2 regions of the Paenibacillus xylanilyticus genome follow, and region 2 is predicted to be linked to the other one. Evidence: predicted binding sites of a transcription regulator. Region 2 holds the regulator's gene; the other holds the start of a gene.
What was found. Region 2 encodes CtsR, which represses protease genes until heat stress. Its sites were predicted from a motif close to ATGGTCAATAAAGGTCAAACA; they were not measured.
Positions count from the first base shown of each region.

Region 1: clpP (ATP-dependent Clp endopeptidase proteolytic subunit ClpP) is a predicted target of CtsR. The motif match lies at 6,210-6,230, and genes of this name have one in related genera.

Region 1 covers NZ_CP044310.1:179,780-188,568, forward strand. The annotation lists gene rapZ (RNase adapter RapZ) at 1-731, shown strand, start outside; gene F4V51_RS00870 (gluconeogenesis factor YvcK family protein) at 745-1,731, shown strand; gene whiA (DNA-binding protein WhiA) at 1,738-2,676, shown strand; gene F4V51_RS00880 (HPr family phosphocarrier protein) at 2,812-3,081, shown strand; gene F4V51_RS00885 (SIMPL domain-containing protein) at 3,232-3,987, shown strand; gene F4V51_RS00890 (PdaC/SigV domain-containing protein) at 4,306-5,400, shown strand; gene clpP (ATP-dependent Clp endopeptidase proteolytic subunit ClpP) at 5,525-6,121, opposite strand; tRNA gene F4V51_RS00900 (tRNA-Arg) at 6,298-6,372, opposite strand; gene F4V51_RS00905 (sugar-binding transcriptional regulator) at 6,814-7,839, shown strand; gene gap (type I glyceraldehyde-3-phosphate dehydrogenase) at 7,946-8,789, shown strand, end outside.
Region 2 covers NZ_CP044310.1:5,735,584-5,744,372, forward strand. The annotation lists gene radA (DNA repair protein RadA) at 1-893, opposite strand, end outside; gene clpC (ATP-dependent protease ATP-binding subunit ClpC) at 1,120-3,582, opposite strand; gene F4V51_RS25765 (protein-arginine kinase McsB) at 3,771-4,841, opposite strand; gene F4V51_RS25770 (protein-arginine kinase activator protein McsA) at 4,870-5,388, opposite strand; gene F4V51_RS25775 (CtsR family transcriptional regulator) at 5,421-5,882, opposite strand; gene eis (GNAT family N-acetyltransferase) at 6,370-7,554, opposite strand; rRNA gene rrf (5S ribosomal RNA) at 7,774-7,890, opposite strand; rRNA gene F4V51_RS25790 (23S ribosomal RNA) at 8,074-8,789, opposite strand, start outside.

The DNA.
Region 1 (8,789 bases), 890 kb from region 2:
AATCGAACGGCAAGATCGGTAAGGTAGCCCTCGTGATTGACCTGCGGGGACGGGAATTCTTTACGGCTTTGTCCGAGTCTTTGAACTATATAAAAGATCATTTTACCATTCATTGCGAAATTTTATTCCTGGATGCTACTGATTCCGTCCTTGTACAACGCTACAAGGAGAGCAGACGCAGACATCCGCTGGCTCCTGAGGGCATGCCGCTTGACGGCATCCGTCTGGAGCGCAAGATGCTGGAGGAGCTTAAGAATTCGGCTACCCAAGTGCTGAACACAAGTACGATGAAGCCGGCGCAGCTTAAAGAGCGGATTATTTCCCGCTTTTCTCATTTGGAAAGTCATATGCTGTCGGTGAATATCACATCGTTTGGATTTAAATATGGCATTCCAATCGATGCGGATCTGGTGTTTGATGTTCGTTTCCTGCCAAATCCGCATTATATTGATCATTTGCGTCCGAATACGGGGCAGAATAGTGATGTATATGAATATGTCATGAAATGGCCTGAAACACAGTCGTTTTTGACCAAACTACTCGATATGCTGCACTTCCTGATTCCGCAATACCGGAAGGAAGGCAAAAGTCAGGTGATTATCGGGATTGGATGTACCGGCGGCAAGCATCGTTCGGTAGCCATATCCGAATATTTGGGCAAAATGTTGGGAAGCAGCGAAACTGAAGCTGTTACCGTGAGCCATCGCGACGCTGACCGTGATCGTCATTGAAGAGGGTGAAGGGATGAAAGAAGCCGGACCACGAAGAGAACGTCCGAGGATTGTTGTAATGGGCGGCGGAACCGGGTTATCCGTGATGCTGCGCGGTTTGAAAGAGAAGCCGCTGGACATCACGGCCATCGTCACGGTTGCAGATGACGGTGGTAGTTCAGGCATCCTGCGCAACGAACTGCAAATGCCGCCTCCGGGCGACATTCGTAACGTGCTTACGGCGTTGGCTGATGTTGAGCCATTGCTATCGGATATGCTAAAATATCGTTTTAATACAGGCGCGGGGCTTGCAGGCCACAGCCTGGGTAATTTGATTTTGGCTGCAATGACGGATATTTCAGGCGACTTTGTAACCGCAGTGCGGGAACTTAGCCGCGTGTTTGCCGTTCGCGGTGAGGTTTTGCCGGCAGCCGGGCAGGCGGTTGTGCTGCATGCGGAGATGGAGGATGGCTCAATTGTTACAGGCGAGTCCAAGATCCCTGAAGCAGGCGGACGCATCAAACGCGTTTTCCTTGAACCGGATCACGTGGAGCCGTTGCCAGAGGCTGTGGAGGCTATTCGACAAGCAGATGCCATCCTGATTGGGCCAGGCAGCTTGTATACGAGCATTCTGCCTAACTTGTTAGTTCCCAAACTGGCAGAGGCTGTCGTCGAGGCAGAGGCCGTGAAGATGTTTATATGCAATGTGATGACACAGCCTGGAGAGACGGATAACTATACGGTGAGTGACCACCTCAAGGCGGTTCATGAGCACGTGGGGCATCAGCTCTTTGACTATGTTATTGTTAATAATGGTGAAATTCCGCTGCAGGTGCAGAATAGGTATGCGGAAAAAGGAGCCAAACCGGTTGTTTTGGATATGGATGTACTAAAAAGTTCAGGCTATCAGGTAGTTGCGGATACACTTGTTCTGTTTAGAACCTATCTGCGTCATGATGCTGATAAGCTTAGTCACCACATTTATCAGCTGGTACAAAATTGGATGTTACGGAAGAGGTGAAGTCCCATGTCGTTTGCAGCACAGACCAAAAAAGAATTAACCATGATTGAGAGTGAACCGTGCTGCGAAAAGGCGGAACTTTCAGCCCTCATCCGTATGCTAGGTGCGGTGCAGTTATCGAATAAAAAAGTAATCTTGGATATTTCGACGGAGAATGCCGCGATCGCAAGACGGGCATACTCTCTGCTTAAAAAGCATTTTCAAGTGCATACGGAATTGCTTGTCCGCAAAAAGATGCGGCTGAAAAAGAACAATGTGTATATTGTTCGAATTCCGTCCATGGTACAGGAGATATTAAAGGATCTGTACATTGTATCGGAGGGCTTTTTGTTTACTCCAGGAATTAATCAGGAGCTGTTACGGAAAAACTGTTGTAAACGGGCTTATCTACGCGGCGCGTTTATGGCGGGTGGCTCGGTCAACAACCCTGAAGGATCCTCGTATCACCTGGAGATCGCATCCATGTATGAAGAGCACTGTCAGGCCCTCGTGGATCTGGCCAATGAATTTCATCTTAATGCCCGGTGTATAGAACGCAAAAAAGGATTCATCCTATACATTAAGGAAGGCGAGAAAATTATTGAGCTGCTCAGCATCATTGGTGCGCATCAAGCCTTGTTCAAGTTTGAGGATGTACGGATTATGCGGGATATGCGTAATTCCGTTAACCGGATCGTCAACTGTGAGACAGCTAACCTGAACAAGACGATCGGGGCTGCAGTGAGACAGATTGATAATATCAAGCTGCTGCAAAAGGAAGTCGGTTTGGAGTCTTTGCCTGAGAAGCTGCGTGAAGTCGCAGAGGTTAGACTGGCGCATCCTGACATTAACCTGAAGGAAGTTGGCGAGCTATTAAAAGGTACCGTCAGCAAATCGGGTGTCAACCATCGGCTTCGCAAGATTGACGAGTTGGCTGAGAAAGTGCGGAATGAACGTCACGGTTAACGGATTTGGACCTGGTTAAATAATCAGAATTGTGCTGGTTTTTTTTCTTCTAGTGTCCTGCGCGGGTTAATGGTATAATGTTATAAATATAATTGTGTATTTAATGTCTAGATTTCTAATAGGGGGTAAGTTTCCATGACAAAGCACCCGGTAGTTGTCCGTTTGAAAACGGGTCTCCATGCCAGACCTGCGGCACTGTTCGTTCAAGAAGCGAATAAGTACTCATCTGAAGTGTTCGTCGAGAAGGACGACAAAAAAGTTAATGCAAAAAGTATCATGGGGATCATGAGCCTTGCAATCAGTACTGGTACAGAAATCCAAATTAGTGCTGAAGGCGCGGACGCCGAACAGGCTGTAAACGCTTTAGTGAGTTTGGTGAGCAAGGAAGAACTTGAAAACCAATAAGATATGATTAACATGACATGAAGAAGTCCCGCAAGGGGCTTTTTTGCGTTATGGGCATAATCAAGTGCAACATTTTGGAAAATGTCTCCGTCTGTTAAGGTATCAAAATGCTTTGAGATTGAGATCTTAGACATAAGGAGGCTATGCGTAATGGGTAAACAATGGATGAAACCGCTTGGTGCGGTATTGGTGGCAGGAACATTGCTGGTGGGTGGTACAGCGTGGGTGGCACCGGGGAATTATGCCTATGCTGCTGAAGTACAAGGGGTACAGCAAAATGTGATTAATGTCGTGGGCAAAGGCGAGATTCAGGTAAAGCCGGATATCGCTTATCTATCGATCGGAGTGAATAGCACAGCTGAGACAGCAGCCTCCGCCCAGAAGGCAAATGCCGCAAAAATTCAAAAGGTATCCAACCTGCTGAAGAATACGTGGAAAATCAGTGCAGACGATATTCAGACCAGTCAATTCTATTTACAGCCAAACTATACGTATAGCGAAAAAGAAGGTCAGAAAGTTAAAGGTTATACCGCTCATCATACGCTGACGATTACGTACCGCGAAATGGACAAGATTGGTGAACTGCTGGATGCTGCTTCACAGGCAGGTGCCAACAATATTGAAAATGTACGTTTTACGGTAGAACATCCGGAAAACTTCGAAGCACAAGTGATCGAGAAGGCTGTAGCCAATGCAGATGTAAAAGCTGCAGCGATTGCCAAGGCCGTTAAACGTCAATTGGGTGCTGTGTTGTCTGTAACTCAAGGTGATGCCAATGTTCCTGTGCTCTATGCAACAGAAAGTTCTACGGCCAAGGACATGGCAATGTCTGCTGCGGGTACAGAAATTGAAACAGGTCAGGTAAAAGTGAGCACGATGCTTAACATTACGTATGAAATGAAATAAACCTAGACGTAGATGAAGATATGAAGAGACTGTGTCCAATTGGGCAGGGTCTCTTTTGTTATATAGAGGAGCTTTAAAGAAGTTAGGCATTAACATCCTTGCTTTAACGAGAATAATGAGGAATGATTTGATGTCTTTTTTGTATATTTGTTCGTAACAAAACCTTTACCAAATGGATTTGGATTGAACAACATTGTAACGGGTGCTGTAAACCTTTCCTGAATTGGGTTAATTATAATAAAGAGGTGAGCGTATGAGATATACGATCAGGATACATACGCAATGAACCATAGGCAAATATCGAGAGGAGTTTTATATATGACATCATGGAAAAAGTGGACAAGTGCATTACTCGCGGCAGGAATTATTGTAGGTAGTGGGGCGGTATGGCAGGATAACTCCGTGCAGGCAGCTTCGGTTACGTCAAAAGTTACGGCATCCACAGATGTTACATTGAAGTCTGCAGGCAAAACGTTGACACAAAAGGGACTTCTACAAGGTGGATCCACGTGGGTATCACTCACTGCTGTTAAAGATGTGGCTGGTGGTACATTAACCTATAACGCAAAAACAAAAGAGTACGCACTGACTGCAGCGAATAACACGATGAAAATCAGCCTGGCGGACGGTGAACCGTCGCTAAAAGTAAATAATTATTATCCTAACGTTGAAGCGAAGCTGATCAAGGGACGTCTGTACATTCCTTTTTCGGCGATGAGAGATTATCTGGGAGTTCAAGGCAGCTGGGATGGTAAAACCAAAACACTGTCGCTGAGCAAAGTGAAGCAAAATAGCGTAAAAGTGAAATCAGCAACCGTGAAAGTGAATATCAAAAATGCTGAGGTAGATATTCAATATCCGCAGGTGAGTGGACTTGCTAGCGATGAGGCCGAAGCGGCAATCAACAAAGTGTTGAAAAACGAAGTGGATACATTCGTAGCTGCTTTCAAGAAGCAGACGGCAGAATACGGAACGGCAGCAGCCAACCGTCCATATGCATTCGAGAGCACCTATGTGGTGACGTACAACGAGAACGGCGTGCTGGGATTGGTTACTCAGCGTTATGAGGATTATGCCGGAGCCCACGGGATGACTACACGGACAGGTCACACCTTTGCGCTGGATACAGGTAAAGAGCTAAGTCTTGATGATGTGCTGCAAAACAACAAAACAATGCGCGATACGCTTGGCAAAAAGGTTGGTGAACAGCTTAAGGCTCGCGGTGGTTACCTGGACGGCTATAAAGGTCTGAACAAGGACCAGGACTTCTATGTAACGCCTACAGGGGTAGTTGTGTTCTTCCAACTGTATGAATACACTGCTTATGCAGAAGGTTTCCCGGAATTCCCGTTTACGTACAAAGAGTTACTCCCTAAAGGTACACAGCCATTCAGTGGAATTGCAGCAGAGTAATTATTCGTAAGCATTCTAAAAAAAAGCGCCCCTCGTCATGTTCATGACAAGGGGCGCTTCTTCGTAGTATGAACAGGTCAACCCAATTGGCCTGTTCATATCTTCAATATCCAGTTACCTCGGCTTATACGCCTTGGGAGCCAACGTTTGCGATGACTTTATCAATGATACCGTAATCGGCAGCTTCAGCAGCACTCATGAAGTAGTCACGGTCTGTATCTTTCTCGATACGCTCCAGTGGTTGACCTGTGCGCTCAGCGATGATGCGGTTCAAGGTATCACGCATTTTCAGAATGCGGCGGGCACGGATTTCGATATCCGAAGCCTGACCTTGTGCGCCGCCCAGCGGCTGGTGAATCATGATCTCACTGTTAGGCAGTGCAAAACGTTTGCCTTTTGCACCTGCATTGAGCAAGAAAGCGCCCATGGAAGCAGCCATACCTACACAGATGGTAGATACATCAGGTTTGATAAATTGCATTGTATCGTAAATGGCCATACCGGCTGTGATGGATCCGCCTGGGCTGTTGATGTATAGATGAATGTCTTTCTCCGGATCTTCCGCAGCGAGGAACAACATCTGTGCCATGATGGCATTCGCAACAACGTCATTTACATCGCTGCCTAGAAAGATAATACGATCCTTCAGCAATCTGGAATAGATGTCATAGGCGCGCTCACCGCGGTTGCTCTGTTCAACGACCATAGGAATATAACTCACGTGAAAAACCTCCTCGGAAATGTACATGGAATAGTGTATCTATTTAAACTGTTACCGTATTACCCACATCATAAACAATTTCAAACAAAAAGTCAAAGAAAGTCAAACTAACTTTGAAAAAAAAGAAACCTTTACGGTTCCATTGGTTAAAAGGGTTATGAGCTGCTAATCAAGAATGGCGCGCCCGCCAAGAATCGAACTTGGATCTCAGGCTTCGGAGGCCTACGTCATATCCATTGGACCACGGGCGCACGTTGATGTGACAGCAATAATGATTATAGCTCATGGCATTCTGAATTGCAAGAGATATGATCAAGCTTATGGTTTGGATTGACCTGAAATTGATCATGATGATGAAGAATGGATAAAGAAAGCATTTAAGTAAATGCTAAGAGAAGTTTTGGACAGGTTGCATGAAGCACAATCCTGGAGTCAGTAGAAGCGATATATAGATGAGAAATTTGGTTTTCTTCTATATATGGTATGAATGTGGCTGCGCGTTCCTGTGGAAGTTGGAGATTGTGAAAATAAGCGCGTACAATGGGCCAAAACGTTGTGAAATAAGGCTTTTGAAACACTTGCATGTCACGTCAGTTTTAGGTAGAATAGACGTGGGACTTAAAAAGTTAACCCGGGACATTTTAGGGCCATGAAAGAGAGCTTGGAACGAGAAGCTTGCGGGAGTGGAAAGCATGCGAACGATTTTAGAAGTGCAAAAGCAGCTTCTGCCTGATCTCATGGATGTTTTGAAGAAGAGGTATACGATTCTGCACCAGATCATGTTATCGGATGTGATCGGGAGAAGGACGTTAGCCAATTCCATGCAGATGACCGAGCGGGTTCTGAGGGCTGAGACCGATTTGTTAAAGGCTCAGGGACTTATTGAAATTGACAGTGCAGGGATGAAGATCAGTGAGGCAGGGCATGATCTGCTGCAGCAGTTAGAGCCGGTTGCCAAGGAGCTGTTCGGATTATCCGAGCTGGAAGAACGCATCAAGCAAGCCTACGGTCTGCAAAAGGTAGTTGTCGTTCCCGGCGATTCGGACATTTCTCCATTTGCCAAACGGGAACTGGGTAAGGCTGGAGCGAAGGCTCTTAGTCAAGTAATGAATGATAACGACGTTGTTGCCGTTACAGGCGGGTCAACAACGGCAGGAGTAGCAGAGCAGCTGACTCCGCCAACATCGCTAAAAGGTGTATGGTTCGTACCTGCACGCGGCGGTTTGGGAGAAAGCCTTGAAATTCAGGCCAATACGATTGCATCGACAATGGCAAAACGGGTAGGAGCACAATATAAACTCCTGCATGTACCGGATTTGCTGAGTGATCATGCCTATGAATCGTTAATTCAGGACCCAAGCGTTCAGGAGATTCTGCAGCTGATCAGACAGTCACGCATCGTAATTCACGGAATCGGTGATGCCGTGGAGATGGCACGAAGACGCAAACTTGCAACGGAGATCATTGAAGAGCTTCAGGAGCAAGGGGCCGTATCTGAATCCTTCGGTTATTATTTTAACGATCAGGGTGAAGTGGTACACACCATGCTAACTCTGGGCATGCGACTTCAGGATATTGAACGGACCGATGTGGTAATTGGAATTGCGGGCGGCAAAAGTAAAGCAGCTGCCATTCATTCCGTACTGCGATTCGGGCAGGAAGATATTCTGATTATTGATGAGGCAGCTGCCGAAGTCATCGTTGCCGAAATGGAATAAAGGTTTTCTTTTACCACAACTCTTGTTGTCTTGACGGACTTCACCGTCTGTCTTGAATATATAGCTTCATAAAAAAATTAAATCAAAACTTGGGAGGAACTTACTCATGATTAAAGTAGGTATTAACGGTTTTGGACGTATTGGTCGCTTGGCATTCCGCCGTATTCAAAATGTAGAGGGCATTGAAGTAGTAGCAATCAACGACTTGACTGACGCTAAAATGCTGGCTCATTTGCTTAAATATGATACAACTCAAGGTCGCTTCGATGGCGATGTTGAAGTACACGACGGCTTCTTCAAAGTGAACGGCAAAGAAGTTAAAGTACTGGCTAACCGTAACCCAGAAGAACTTCCTTGGGGCGACCTGGGCGTAGACATCGTTCTGGAATGTACTGGATTCTTCACAACTAAAGAAGCAGCTGAGAAGCACCTTAAAGGCGGCGCTAAAAAAGTTGTTATCTCCGCACCAGCTACTGGCGATATGAAAACCATCGTTTACAACGTAAACCATGAAATCCTCGACGGTACTGAAACTGTAATCTCCGGCGCATCTTGCACAACAAACTGCCTGGCTCCTATGGCAAAAACACTGCAAGACAAATTCGGAATCGTTCAAGGTTTGATGACTACAATTCACGCTTACACTGGCGACCAAAACACATTGGATGCTCCACACCCTAAAGGTGACTTCCGTCGTGCTCGCGCAGCAGCTGAAAACATCATCCCTAACACAACTGGTGCTGCTAAAGCAATCGGTTTGGTTATCCCTGAACTGCAAGGTAAACTCGACGGTGCAGCTCAACGTGTACCAGTAGCTACTGGTTCCCTGACTGAGCTCGTAACTGTTCTTGGACAAAAAGTAACTGCTGATGAAGTTAACGCAGCAATGAAAGAAGCTTCCGATCCACAAACTTTCGGATACACTGAAGACGAAATCGTATCTTCCGATA
Region 2 (8,789 bases):
CTTGCAACTACCGTAGAACCCGCTACACCGAGCGGTCGTTCCGACAAAAAAAGTTCGGAAGGATTGCCCACTTCACGCAAGCCATCTTCGCCCATTTCGAAAATACCAATTTCATTGGTTGAACCGAAACGGTTTTTAACCGCACGTAACAGTCTATACGTATGATGACGTTCCCCTTCAAAATAAAGAACACAGTCCACCATATGTTCCAGCATACGCGGACCAGCGATAGCTCCTTCTTTCGTAACATGCCCCACAAGCACGGTTGCAATGCCTCGGCCTTTCGCAATCCGCATAAACCGAGAAGTACATTCCCTTACCTGTGCTACGCTGCCGGGTGCACTGGTGACTTCTGGGAGATATACCGTCTGAATAGAGTCGATGACAAGAAAATGCGGCTGGATCTGCTCCACCGCTTCCTCTACACGTTCCATATTCGTTTCACACAGCACATACAGTTCAGGAGAGAGTGCATCCAGACGGTCAGCCCGCAATTTGGTCTGTTTCACCGATTCCTCACCCGAAACATATAACACGCGCAAACCCGAATGCGTTAGAGCATGCGAGGTTTGCAGCATCAGCGTTGATTTTCCGATTCCCGGATCTCCGCCTACCAGCACGAGAGAACCCGGAACAATTCCTCCACCCAATACCCGGTTCAGCTCTCCAATTCCAGTCTGCACACGCGGTTCCTGACCGCTATCTATATCTATGATGGGAAGCGGTTTATCTTTACTGTCAAAGAGGGGGGAATTTCTCCCTTGTGTTTTGACAACCGTTTCCGTTTCTTCCACCATGGAATTCCATGACTGACACCCCGGACATTTGCCGTACCACTTGGGGGCTTCATAACCACATTCCGTACATTGAAACTTGGTTTTAACTTTGGCCACTTCAGCACTCCTAGGATTTATTTTATAACAGCATTTTGCATTTTTCGACGAATTTTGCCCTGAATTTCTGACGTGCAGGGTTAATAAAAGTTTACCATTGTTTGAGATTTTTCGTAAAGGATTATCGTAAACTTTACACATGTTCCTTGGACAACAATAAAATAAAAAATCCTCTCCGGCCGAAGCCGGAAAGGATCATAAACCATTTCTCAGGTTTGAAATTTGCTTATTTGGTTTCGATTTCTTCATTGGAAGGAACGGCAGCTTCCTTTTTGGTTACGGACAGTGCACCATTCTCTTCGTCGATCAACAACGAATCGCCTTTGGTTACCGTACCTGTAAGCAATTCTTCAGACAATTTGTCTTCGATATGCTTCTGGATTGCCCGGCGAAGCGGACGAGCACCGTAAGCTGGATCGAAGCCAGCTTTGGCCAGGAAGGCCTTGGCGTTGTCTGTAAGCTCGAAGTCGACTTCATATTCACGCAGACGTTTCCGGAGCTCCTCGCTCATGAGGGAGACAATCTCAGCAATGTGTTTCTCTTCAAGAGAGTGGAACACGATGATCTCATCAATCCGGTTAAGGAACTCTGGACGGAAGCTTTTTTTCAGCTCATCCATGACTTTACCCTTCATGTTATCGTAATCCGCACCTGCATCCACAACCGCTGTGAAGCCGAGTGTAGAGTTACGTTTAATCGCTTCGGCACCCACGTTGGATGTCAGAATGATCAATGTGTTGCGGAAGTCCACGACACGACCTTTTGAGTCTGTCAGACGACCATCCTCAAGCACTTGCAGCAAGATATTGAATACTTCCGGATGTGCTTTCTCGATCTCGTCGAGCAGGACTACGGAATACGGTTTGCGACGAACTTTCTCTGTCAACTGACCGCCTTCTTCGTAACCCACATATCCTGGAGGCGCTCCAACGAGTCTTGAAGTCGAGTGTTTCTCACCATACTCGGACATGTCGATCCGGATCACTGCATTTTCATCGCCGAACATAGCTTCGGCAAGCGCACGAGCCAGCTCGGTTTTACCTACCCCAGTAGGACCGAGGAAGATGAAGGATCCCATTGGACGTTTTGGATCTTTCAATCCAGCACGAGCACGGCGAACCGCACGGCTGACTGATTTCACGGCTTCGTCCTGACCGATGACACGTTCATGCAGGATGGATTCCAGATTCATCAGGCGTTGTGTCTCTTCTTCTTTCAGCTTGTTCACTGGAATTCCTGTCCAGTTGGCTACCACTTGTGCGATATCCTCAGGCGTTACTTCGGAATCGGTGCGACCTTGTTTTTCTTTCCATTGGTTCTTCGTTACATCCAGCTCTTCACGGATTTTTTGTTCCGTGTCACGCAGAGCTGCTGCTTTTTCGAACTCCTGGCTTTGGACCGCTGCGTCTTTTTCCTTACGGATATCTTCGAGACGGCTTTCCAGCTGTTTCAGGTTCGGCGGAATAGTGTATGAGTTCAATCTTACTTTGGAACCCGCTTCATCAATCAGGTCAATCGCTTTGTCTGGAAGGAAACGATCTGTGATGTAACGGTCGGACAATTTAACCGCCTGTACAATCGCTTCGTCCGTAATTTTCACACGGTGGTGGGCTTCATAACGATCACGCAGGCCGTGCAAAATTTGAATAGCTTCTTCCGGAGAAGGCTGATCTACAGTAATCGGTTGGAAACGACGCTCAAGCGCTGCATCCTTCTCGATATATTTGCGGTATTCATCCAGGGTTGTTGCCCCGATGCATTGCAATTCTCCACGAGCCAGAGCCGGTTTCAAAATGTTCGAAGCATCAATGGCGCCCTCAGCTCCGCCTGCACCGATCAGGGTGTGCAATTCGTCGATGAACAGGACAATGTTACCTGCCTGACGAATCTCATCCATGATTTTTTTCAAACGATCCTCAAACTCACCACGGTACTTTGTTCCGGCAACAACAGAACCCATATCCAGGGTCATGACACGTTTGTCGCGCAAAGTCTCCGGAATTTCGTTGGCGATGATTTTCTGTGCAAGACCTTCAGCAATCGCTGTTTTACCTACACCAGGTTCACCAATCAATACCGGGTTGTTCTTGGTACGACGGCTCAATACTTGAATGACACGCTCGATTTCTTTGCTGCGGCCGATAACCGGATCCAGGTTGTTCTCCTTCGCATAAGCGGTAAGATCACGTGCCAGACTGTCCAGTGTTGGTGTGCTTACATTAGCAGGCGTTCCATTATGACTGGATACAGCCTCACTGCTGCCAAGCAATTGCAGCACTTGTTGACGTGCTTTGTTCAAACTAATACCAAGGTTGTTCAGCACGCGTGCTGCAACGCCCTCGCCTTCACGAATCAATCCGAGCAAGATATGCTCTGTACCTACATAGGTGTGGCCCAATTTGCGAGCCTCATCCATGGACAGTTCAATTACTTTTTTCGCACGAGGCGTATATGCAATGTTCGTAGGTTGCTCTTGACCGCGGCCAATCAGCGTTTCTACTTCATCTTGAATTTTTTCCAATCCGAGTCCCAGGCCGATCAGCGCTTTGGCTGCGATGCCTTCGCCTTCACGAATGAGGCCGAGCAAAATGTGCTCTGTACCGATGTTATTATGACCGAGACGGACAGCTTCTTCCTGCGCGAGTGCGAGCACCTTTTGGGCCCGTTCCGTAAATCTTCCAAACATCATATCTCCTGCACCTCCATGGTTTTGGATAAAACGTGGGCCTTGTTCATGATCCCGACGTATAATTCATATCATTCTTGTTTGCAGCCATGCTGCGAATAAAGTCATTTGGCATTTAGTCCAATGCCCGTTTTATATAAAGCCGCAGACGCGGCATGAAACCTAAATATTAAATCTCACGAAAACAATTACTAGGATTGACTGGCTGCATTGATCGTATCACGAATCAACTGAGCCCGGTAGATGTCACGCTCATCTGTGCGCATATCTTCTCCGAATGTTTTCTGCAAAAAGCCTGGTTGTGTCATCACGTTTAACTCATTCATTACCGTAATGGACAATCCATTCAACAGCCCCAGATCTACACCTAAGCGAACATCCGAGAGACGCTGTGCGGCTTCCTTGGAATCCATAATGGCTGCGTGGGACAAAATCCCATATGAACGCATCACTCTATCGGTAATCCGCAGTCTCGAGTCGGAAATTAACCGCTCTCTGGCTGTACGTTCATGCCCAATCATCTGTAGCACTACGCTGTGCAGATTATCGATAACCTCTTGTTCCGTCTGTCCAAGCGTAATTTGATTGGAGATCTGGAAAAGGTTGCCCATCGCTTCGCTGCCTTCGCCATATATCCCACGCACGGTTAACCCCACTTGAGAAACAGCTGTCAGGATGCGTCCAATCTGCTGTGTCATCACCAGCGCAGGCAGATGCATCATTACAGATGCTCTTACCCCTGTACCTACATTGGTAGGACAGCTGGTCAGGTACCCTCTGCGATCATCAAAGGCATAATCCACATGCGCTTCAAAAGCATCATCTATGGCGGAAGCTTTCTCCCAGGCTTCTTTCACCTGGAACCCCGGATAGAGGCATTGGATACGAAGATGGTCTTCTTCGTTAATCATAATACTGATGGATTCATCCTCACTGAGAATAACCGCACCATTTTTTGATTCGTTCACAAGACTGGGGCTAATTAAATGCTTCTCCACCAGCACCCGCTTATCGAGATCATCAATATCCATCAGGTCCAAGGTATGGAAATCTCCAAAGGCATGAACGTCATCATATTGAAGTACTTCGCTCAGCTTATTCAGCACTTCTTCCGATTGCTCATTGGAAGCAAGCATTGGAAATGGGTAATGCTGAAGATTACGTGCGATCCGGACACGGCTGCTAATGACGATTTCGGAATCAGCCGCTTCACTGCGCATCCAGTCGCTGAGCGCCTTCTCTGTAAAGCGCAGATTAGGCATTACGCGTCCCTCCTACTCATGACAAACTCTACTCCTGAGCTATTTCTTTTTCAAGTTCCCTGATCTGGTCACGGATCTGAGCCGCCTCTTCAAATTCTTCCTGGGCGATACTCTCCTGAAGATCGCGCTTCAGGTCGGCAATCTGCCGCTTCACTTTAATGCGACCACCAGCTCGTGCAGGCACTTTGCCCACATGGGTTGTGTTGCCATGAACCCGTTTGAACAACGGATCCAGACGGCTGTCAAAATATTTATAACAAGAACTGCAGCCGAATCGGCCGATTTTGCTAAACTGTGAGTAAGTCATGCCGCACTCTTCACAGCGAAGAGTCTGAGCAGGGGGAGCCCCGGCATTTCCATTCTTAGGTTCGAAATCAAGTAACCCGGACAACAGATTGTGAATGGAAAATCCATTCGATGTTCCGGGAATCATTTCTCCCTTTTCACGGGCACATGACTCACAAATATGGAATTCCGTCTTTTCTCCATTTACGATTTTGGTGAAATGAAGAGTCGCCGGACGTTTGTCGCATTCTTGGCACAGCATTTAGGATGTACCTCCTTGATCCCGATAGGTTTTCATTTACCGAGCAAAGATATTAACATCGCCTTTAACATTCTGGCACGAATTTGATCCCGGTAAGGAAGTTTGACCAATAAAATTTCTCTTGATACAGCTGCACGCATCAACCCGGCTTCCCTTTTACTCAGGAAACGTGCTTCTTCCAGCTGATAGATCAAGCCTTCGGCAGCTGTCTGTCCAATCTCATCCCCGATGCTATGGTGCAGATGATTATGCAAAGCAGAGTGGGCCGGCAATTCAATCCGCTGTATGCGGACATAACCGCCACCACCACGTTTACTCTCGACCAAATATCCTTTTTCAAGAGTAAAGCGTGTGCTTATTACATAGTTGATCTGGGATGGTACGCATGAGAATTGATCTGCAAGATCATTGCGCTGAATTTCAACCATTCCTTCGGGACTTTCATGCAAAATACTCTTCAGATATTGTTCGATAATATCAGAGATATTACGCATCCACTCATCCTCCACTGTCTGAAACGTTAAGTCAATAAGGACCCACACGCCCCCACAGAGTACACCTTCTCAACCCATTTAACCAAACAGGGAAACGACGAATCTTGATTTCCAGTGGCTTATTCGGGAGAGCAAGGACGCACGAAGGTCCTCTTGGTACTGCCTCTTTCCGATGATATCCATTGTTCATGAAATGTGTCTCATCACCGGAATGTAGAAAGAAAGCTACGTAAGTATTTAACCTTCAGTTGACTTTGACTTTCTTTGACTTTATATACATTATAGCATATTTTGTGGTTTTGCCAAGTGGGGTCACTATTCATTTTTTACGATTTTACACGAAATATTCCCCGGACACAAAAAAACTTCTCCAAAAAAGCCGGAGAAGTTCATTTGTCTCACTGTAGCACTGTTTTTCTATTAATATGAAAAGGGAAGGCACCCAGTATGAAGTGGCTTCGGATATACTCTTAAACAACATTGAAAATCAGAAGAAATCCATCAGGTAGGTTTGACGAATAGGGATCGCTTTTTCCAAAGCCTGAATATCCTCTTCCGAGCCTTGAATCCTGTCAATTCGGGCCATCTCAGCAGGTCTGCGATACCCCATCAACACTGCCGTGAGCGATTGGATGTTAAGTCTGATATGCTGCACAGGCTGATCTTCCGTCGTAAGCTCCCCCTTTTTCCAGATGGAAGCTGTTCCGTTCATAGCCACGTTCAATTCCCATACCCCTTCATTCCACGGAGCATGTGCATCTTCTACCTCAAGCTGAATCTGTACCGGAGAGTCTTGGCTTGCAAAAGGATACTGCGAAATGAACTGCTCCACACTAACGATTCTCGCCATAAAGTATGGGGTAACCTCCTGCTGAATGCGCGGACTATCCAGTTGAAAGGCCAGTGTATCGTTCGCAGGCGCTTTTAACGTCACTTCATCAATCATCGAGTCATGGTTGGCAATAAACATCCATAACCCTTGTCTTGCCTCTTCATTTAGATGAACCAACTCACCGATGGTAAATTTTCTTTCCTTAACCTCATAAAGAACGTAGCCTTGAGGCAGTCCTGCTTCATCATAGTAAACAGCCCGCTGGCTACCTTTCTTAGCATAAACTGAATTTTCCCACCAGGCATCATTCCGGGTTAAGGTTCCGTTATAACGTTCTGCATACGTGTCATATACCTCTTTCAGCACCGAAAGCTCTGGATTGCCCCGCCGGAGAGTACCTGAAGTTGGCTTCTTCGCAGGTAATTGATCGGTAGACAGCTTGTAATTTTTAAACTCTACATAAGTCTCCCATCCATATTTCCGATAAAAAGCAAACGAGAACGGATGCAGGAAGGAAATACTTTGTTTATTCCGATTCATCTCTTCGAGTGCAGATTTAAGCAGCCCTGCTACCCAACCTTTGCGCCGGTATTCCGGCCATGTTGCCACACCTGCAATACCGCCCATCGCAAATGATCGACCTTGAATATAAGTTTGAAAAGGAATGATATGAAGCTTCGCTCCAACTTGTACATCCTCATATACTCCCAATACATTGTGTGAGTTGAACTCCTTACGGCGCTTTTCAACCTGTTCCTCGTTTAATTCAAACTGAAAAGCGTACTCCGAAAGCGTCATACATGCTTCAAAATCATCAGTGGTTAGTTTACGAATATCCATATCATCCTGCACCCCATTCTTCAGAATTGTAAGCAACTCAAATTGTGTCCTTAAATGTGATGTATGTATCTTCTATGAGTGTGTCAGAGGCGTCGTACAAAGTCAAATAAGAGATGCTGACGCATCTCCGGGGATTCATATTTAGATGTGTAAAGTATAAGTACAACGAAAAATAAACAAATAAAAACCACCACCGAGATTCTTCGGCAGTGGTTCTTTGCTTGGCAGCGTCCTACTCTCCCAGGACCCTTCGGTCCAAGTACCATCGGCGCTAGAGGGCTTAACGGTCGTGTTCGGGATGGGTACGTGTGGAACCCCTCCGCCATCGCCACCAAACGAGCATTTGTGTATCAAATGCGTTCGCGTTCCATTCGGTCCTACACATCGGTGTGGATGAATGGTTCAGCGTCTGTGGAACTGAAAATCATACACACATTGGAGTGTTGTACCGATTTTCATTTCAGAGATCATTCTCTGAAAACTAGATCCGAAACGAAACTTGCGACTAGAACCTGCGATTTGGATAAGCCCTCGACCGATTAGTACTGGTCAGCTCCATGCATTACTGCACTTCCACCCCCAGCCTATCTACCTCGTCGTCTTCAAGGGGTCTTACATACTGGGAAATCTCATCTTGAGGGGGGCTTCACGCTTAGATGCTTTCAGCGCTTATCCCGTCCGTACATAGCTACCCAGCGGTGCTCCTGGCGGAACAACTGGTACACCAGCGGTACGTCCATCCCGGTCCTCTCGTACTAAGGACAGCTCCTCTCAAATTTCCTACGCCCACGACAGATAGGGACCGAACTGTCTCACGACGTTCTGAACCCAGCTCGCGTACCGCTTTAATGGGCGAACAGCCCAACCCTTGGGACCTACTTCAGCCCCAGGATGCGATGAGCCGACATCGAGGTGCCAAACCTCCCCGTCGATGTGGACTCTTGGGGGAGATAAGCCTGTTATCCCCAGGGTAGCTTTTATCCGTTGAGCGATGGCCCTTCCATGCGGTACCACCGGATCACTAAGCCCGACTTTCGTCCCTGCTCGACTTGTAGGTCTCGCAGTCAAGCTCCCTTATGCCTTTGCACTCTTCGAATGATTTCCAACCATTCTGAGGGAACCTTTGGGCGCCTCCGTTACTCTTTAGGAGGCGACCGCCCCAGTCAAACTGCCCACCTGACACTGTCCCCGTACCCGCTAAGGGCACCAGGTTAGAACCTAGATACGATCAGGGT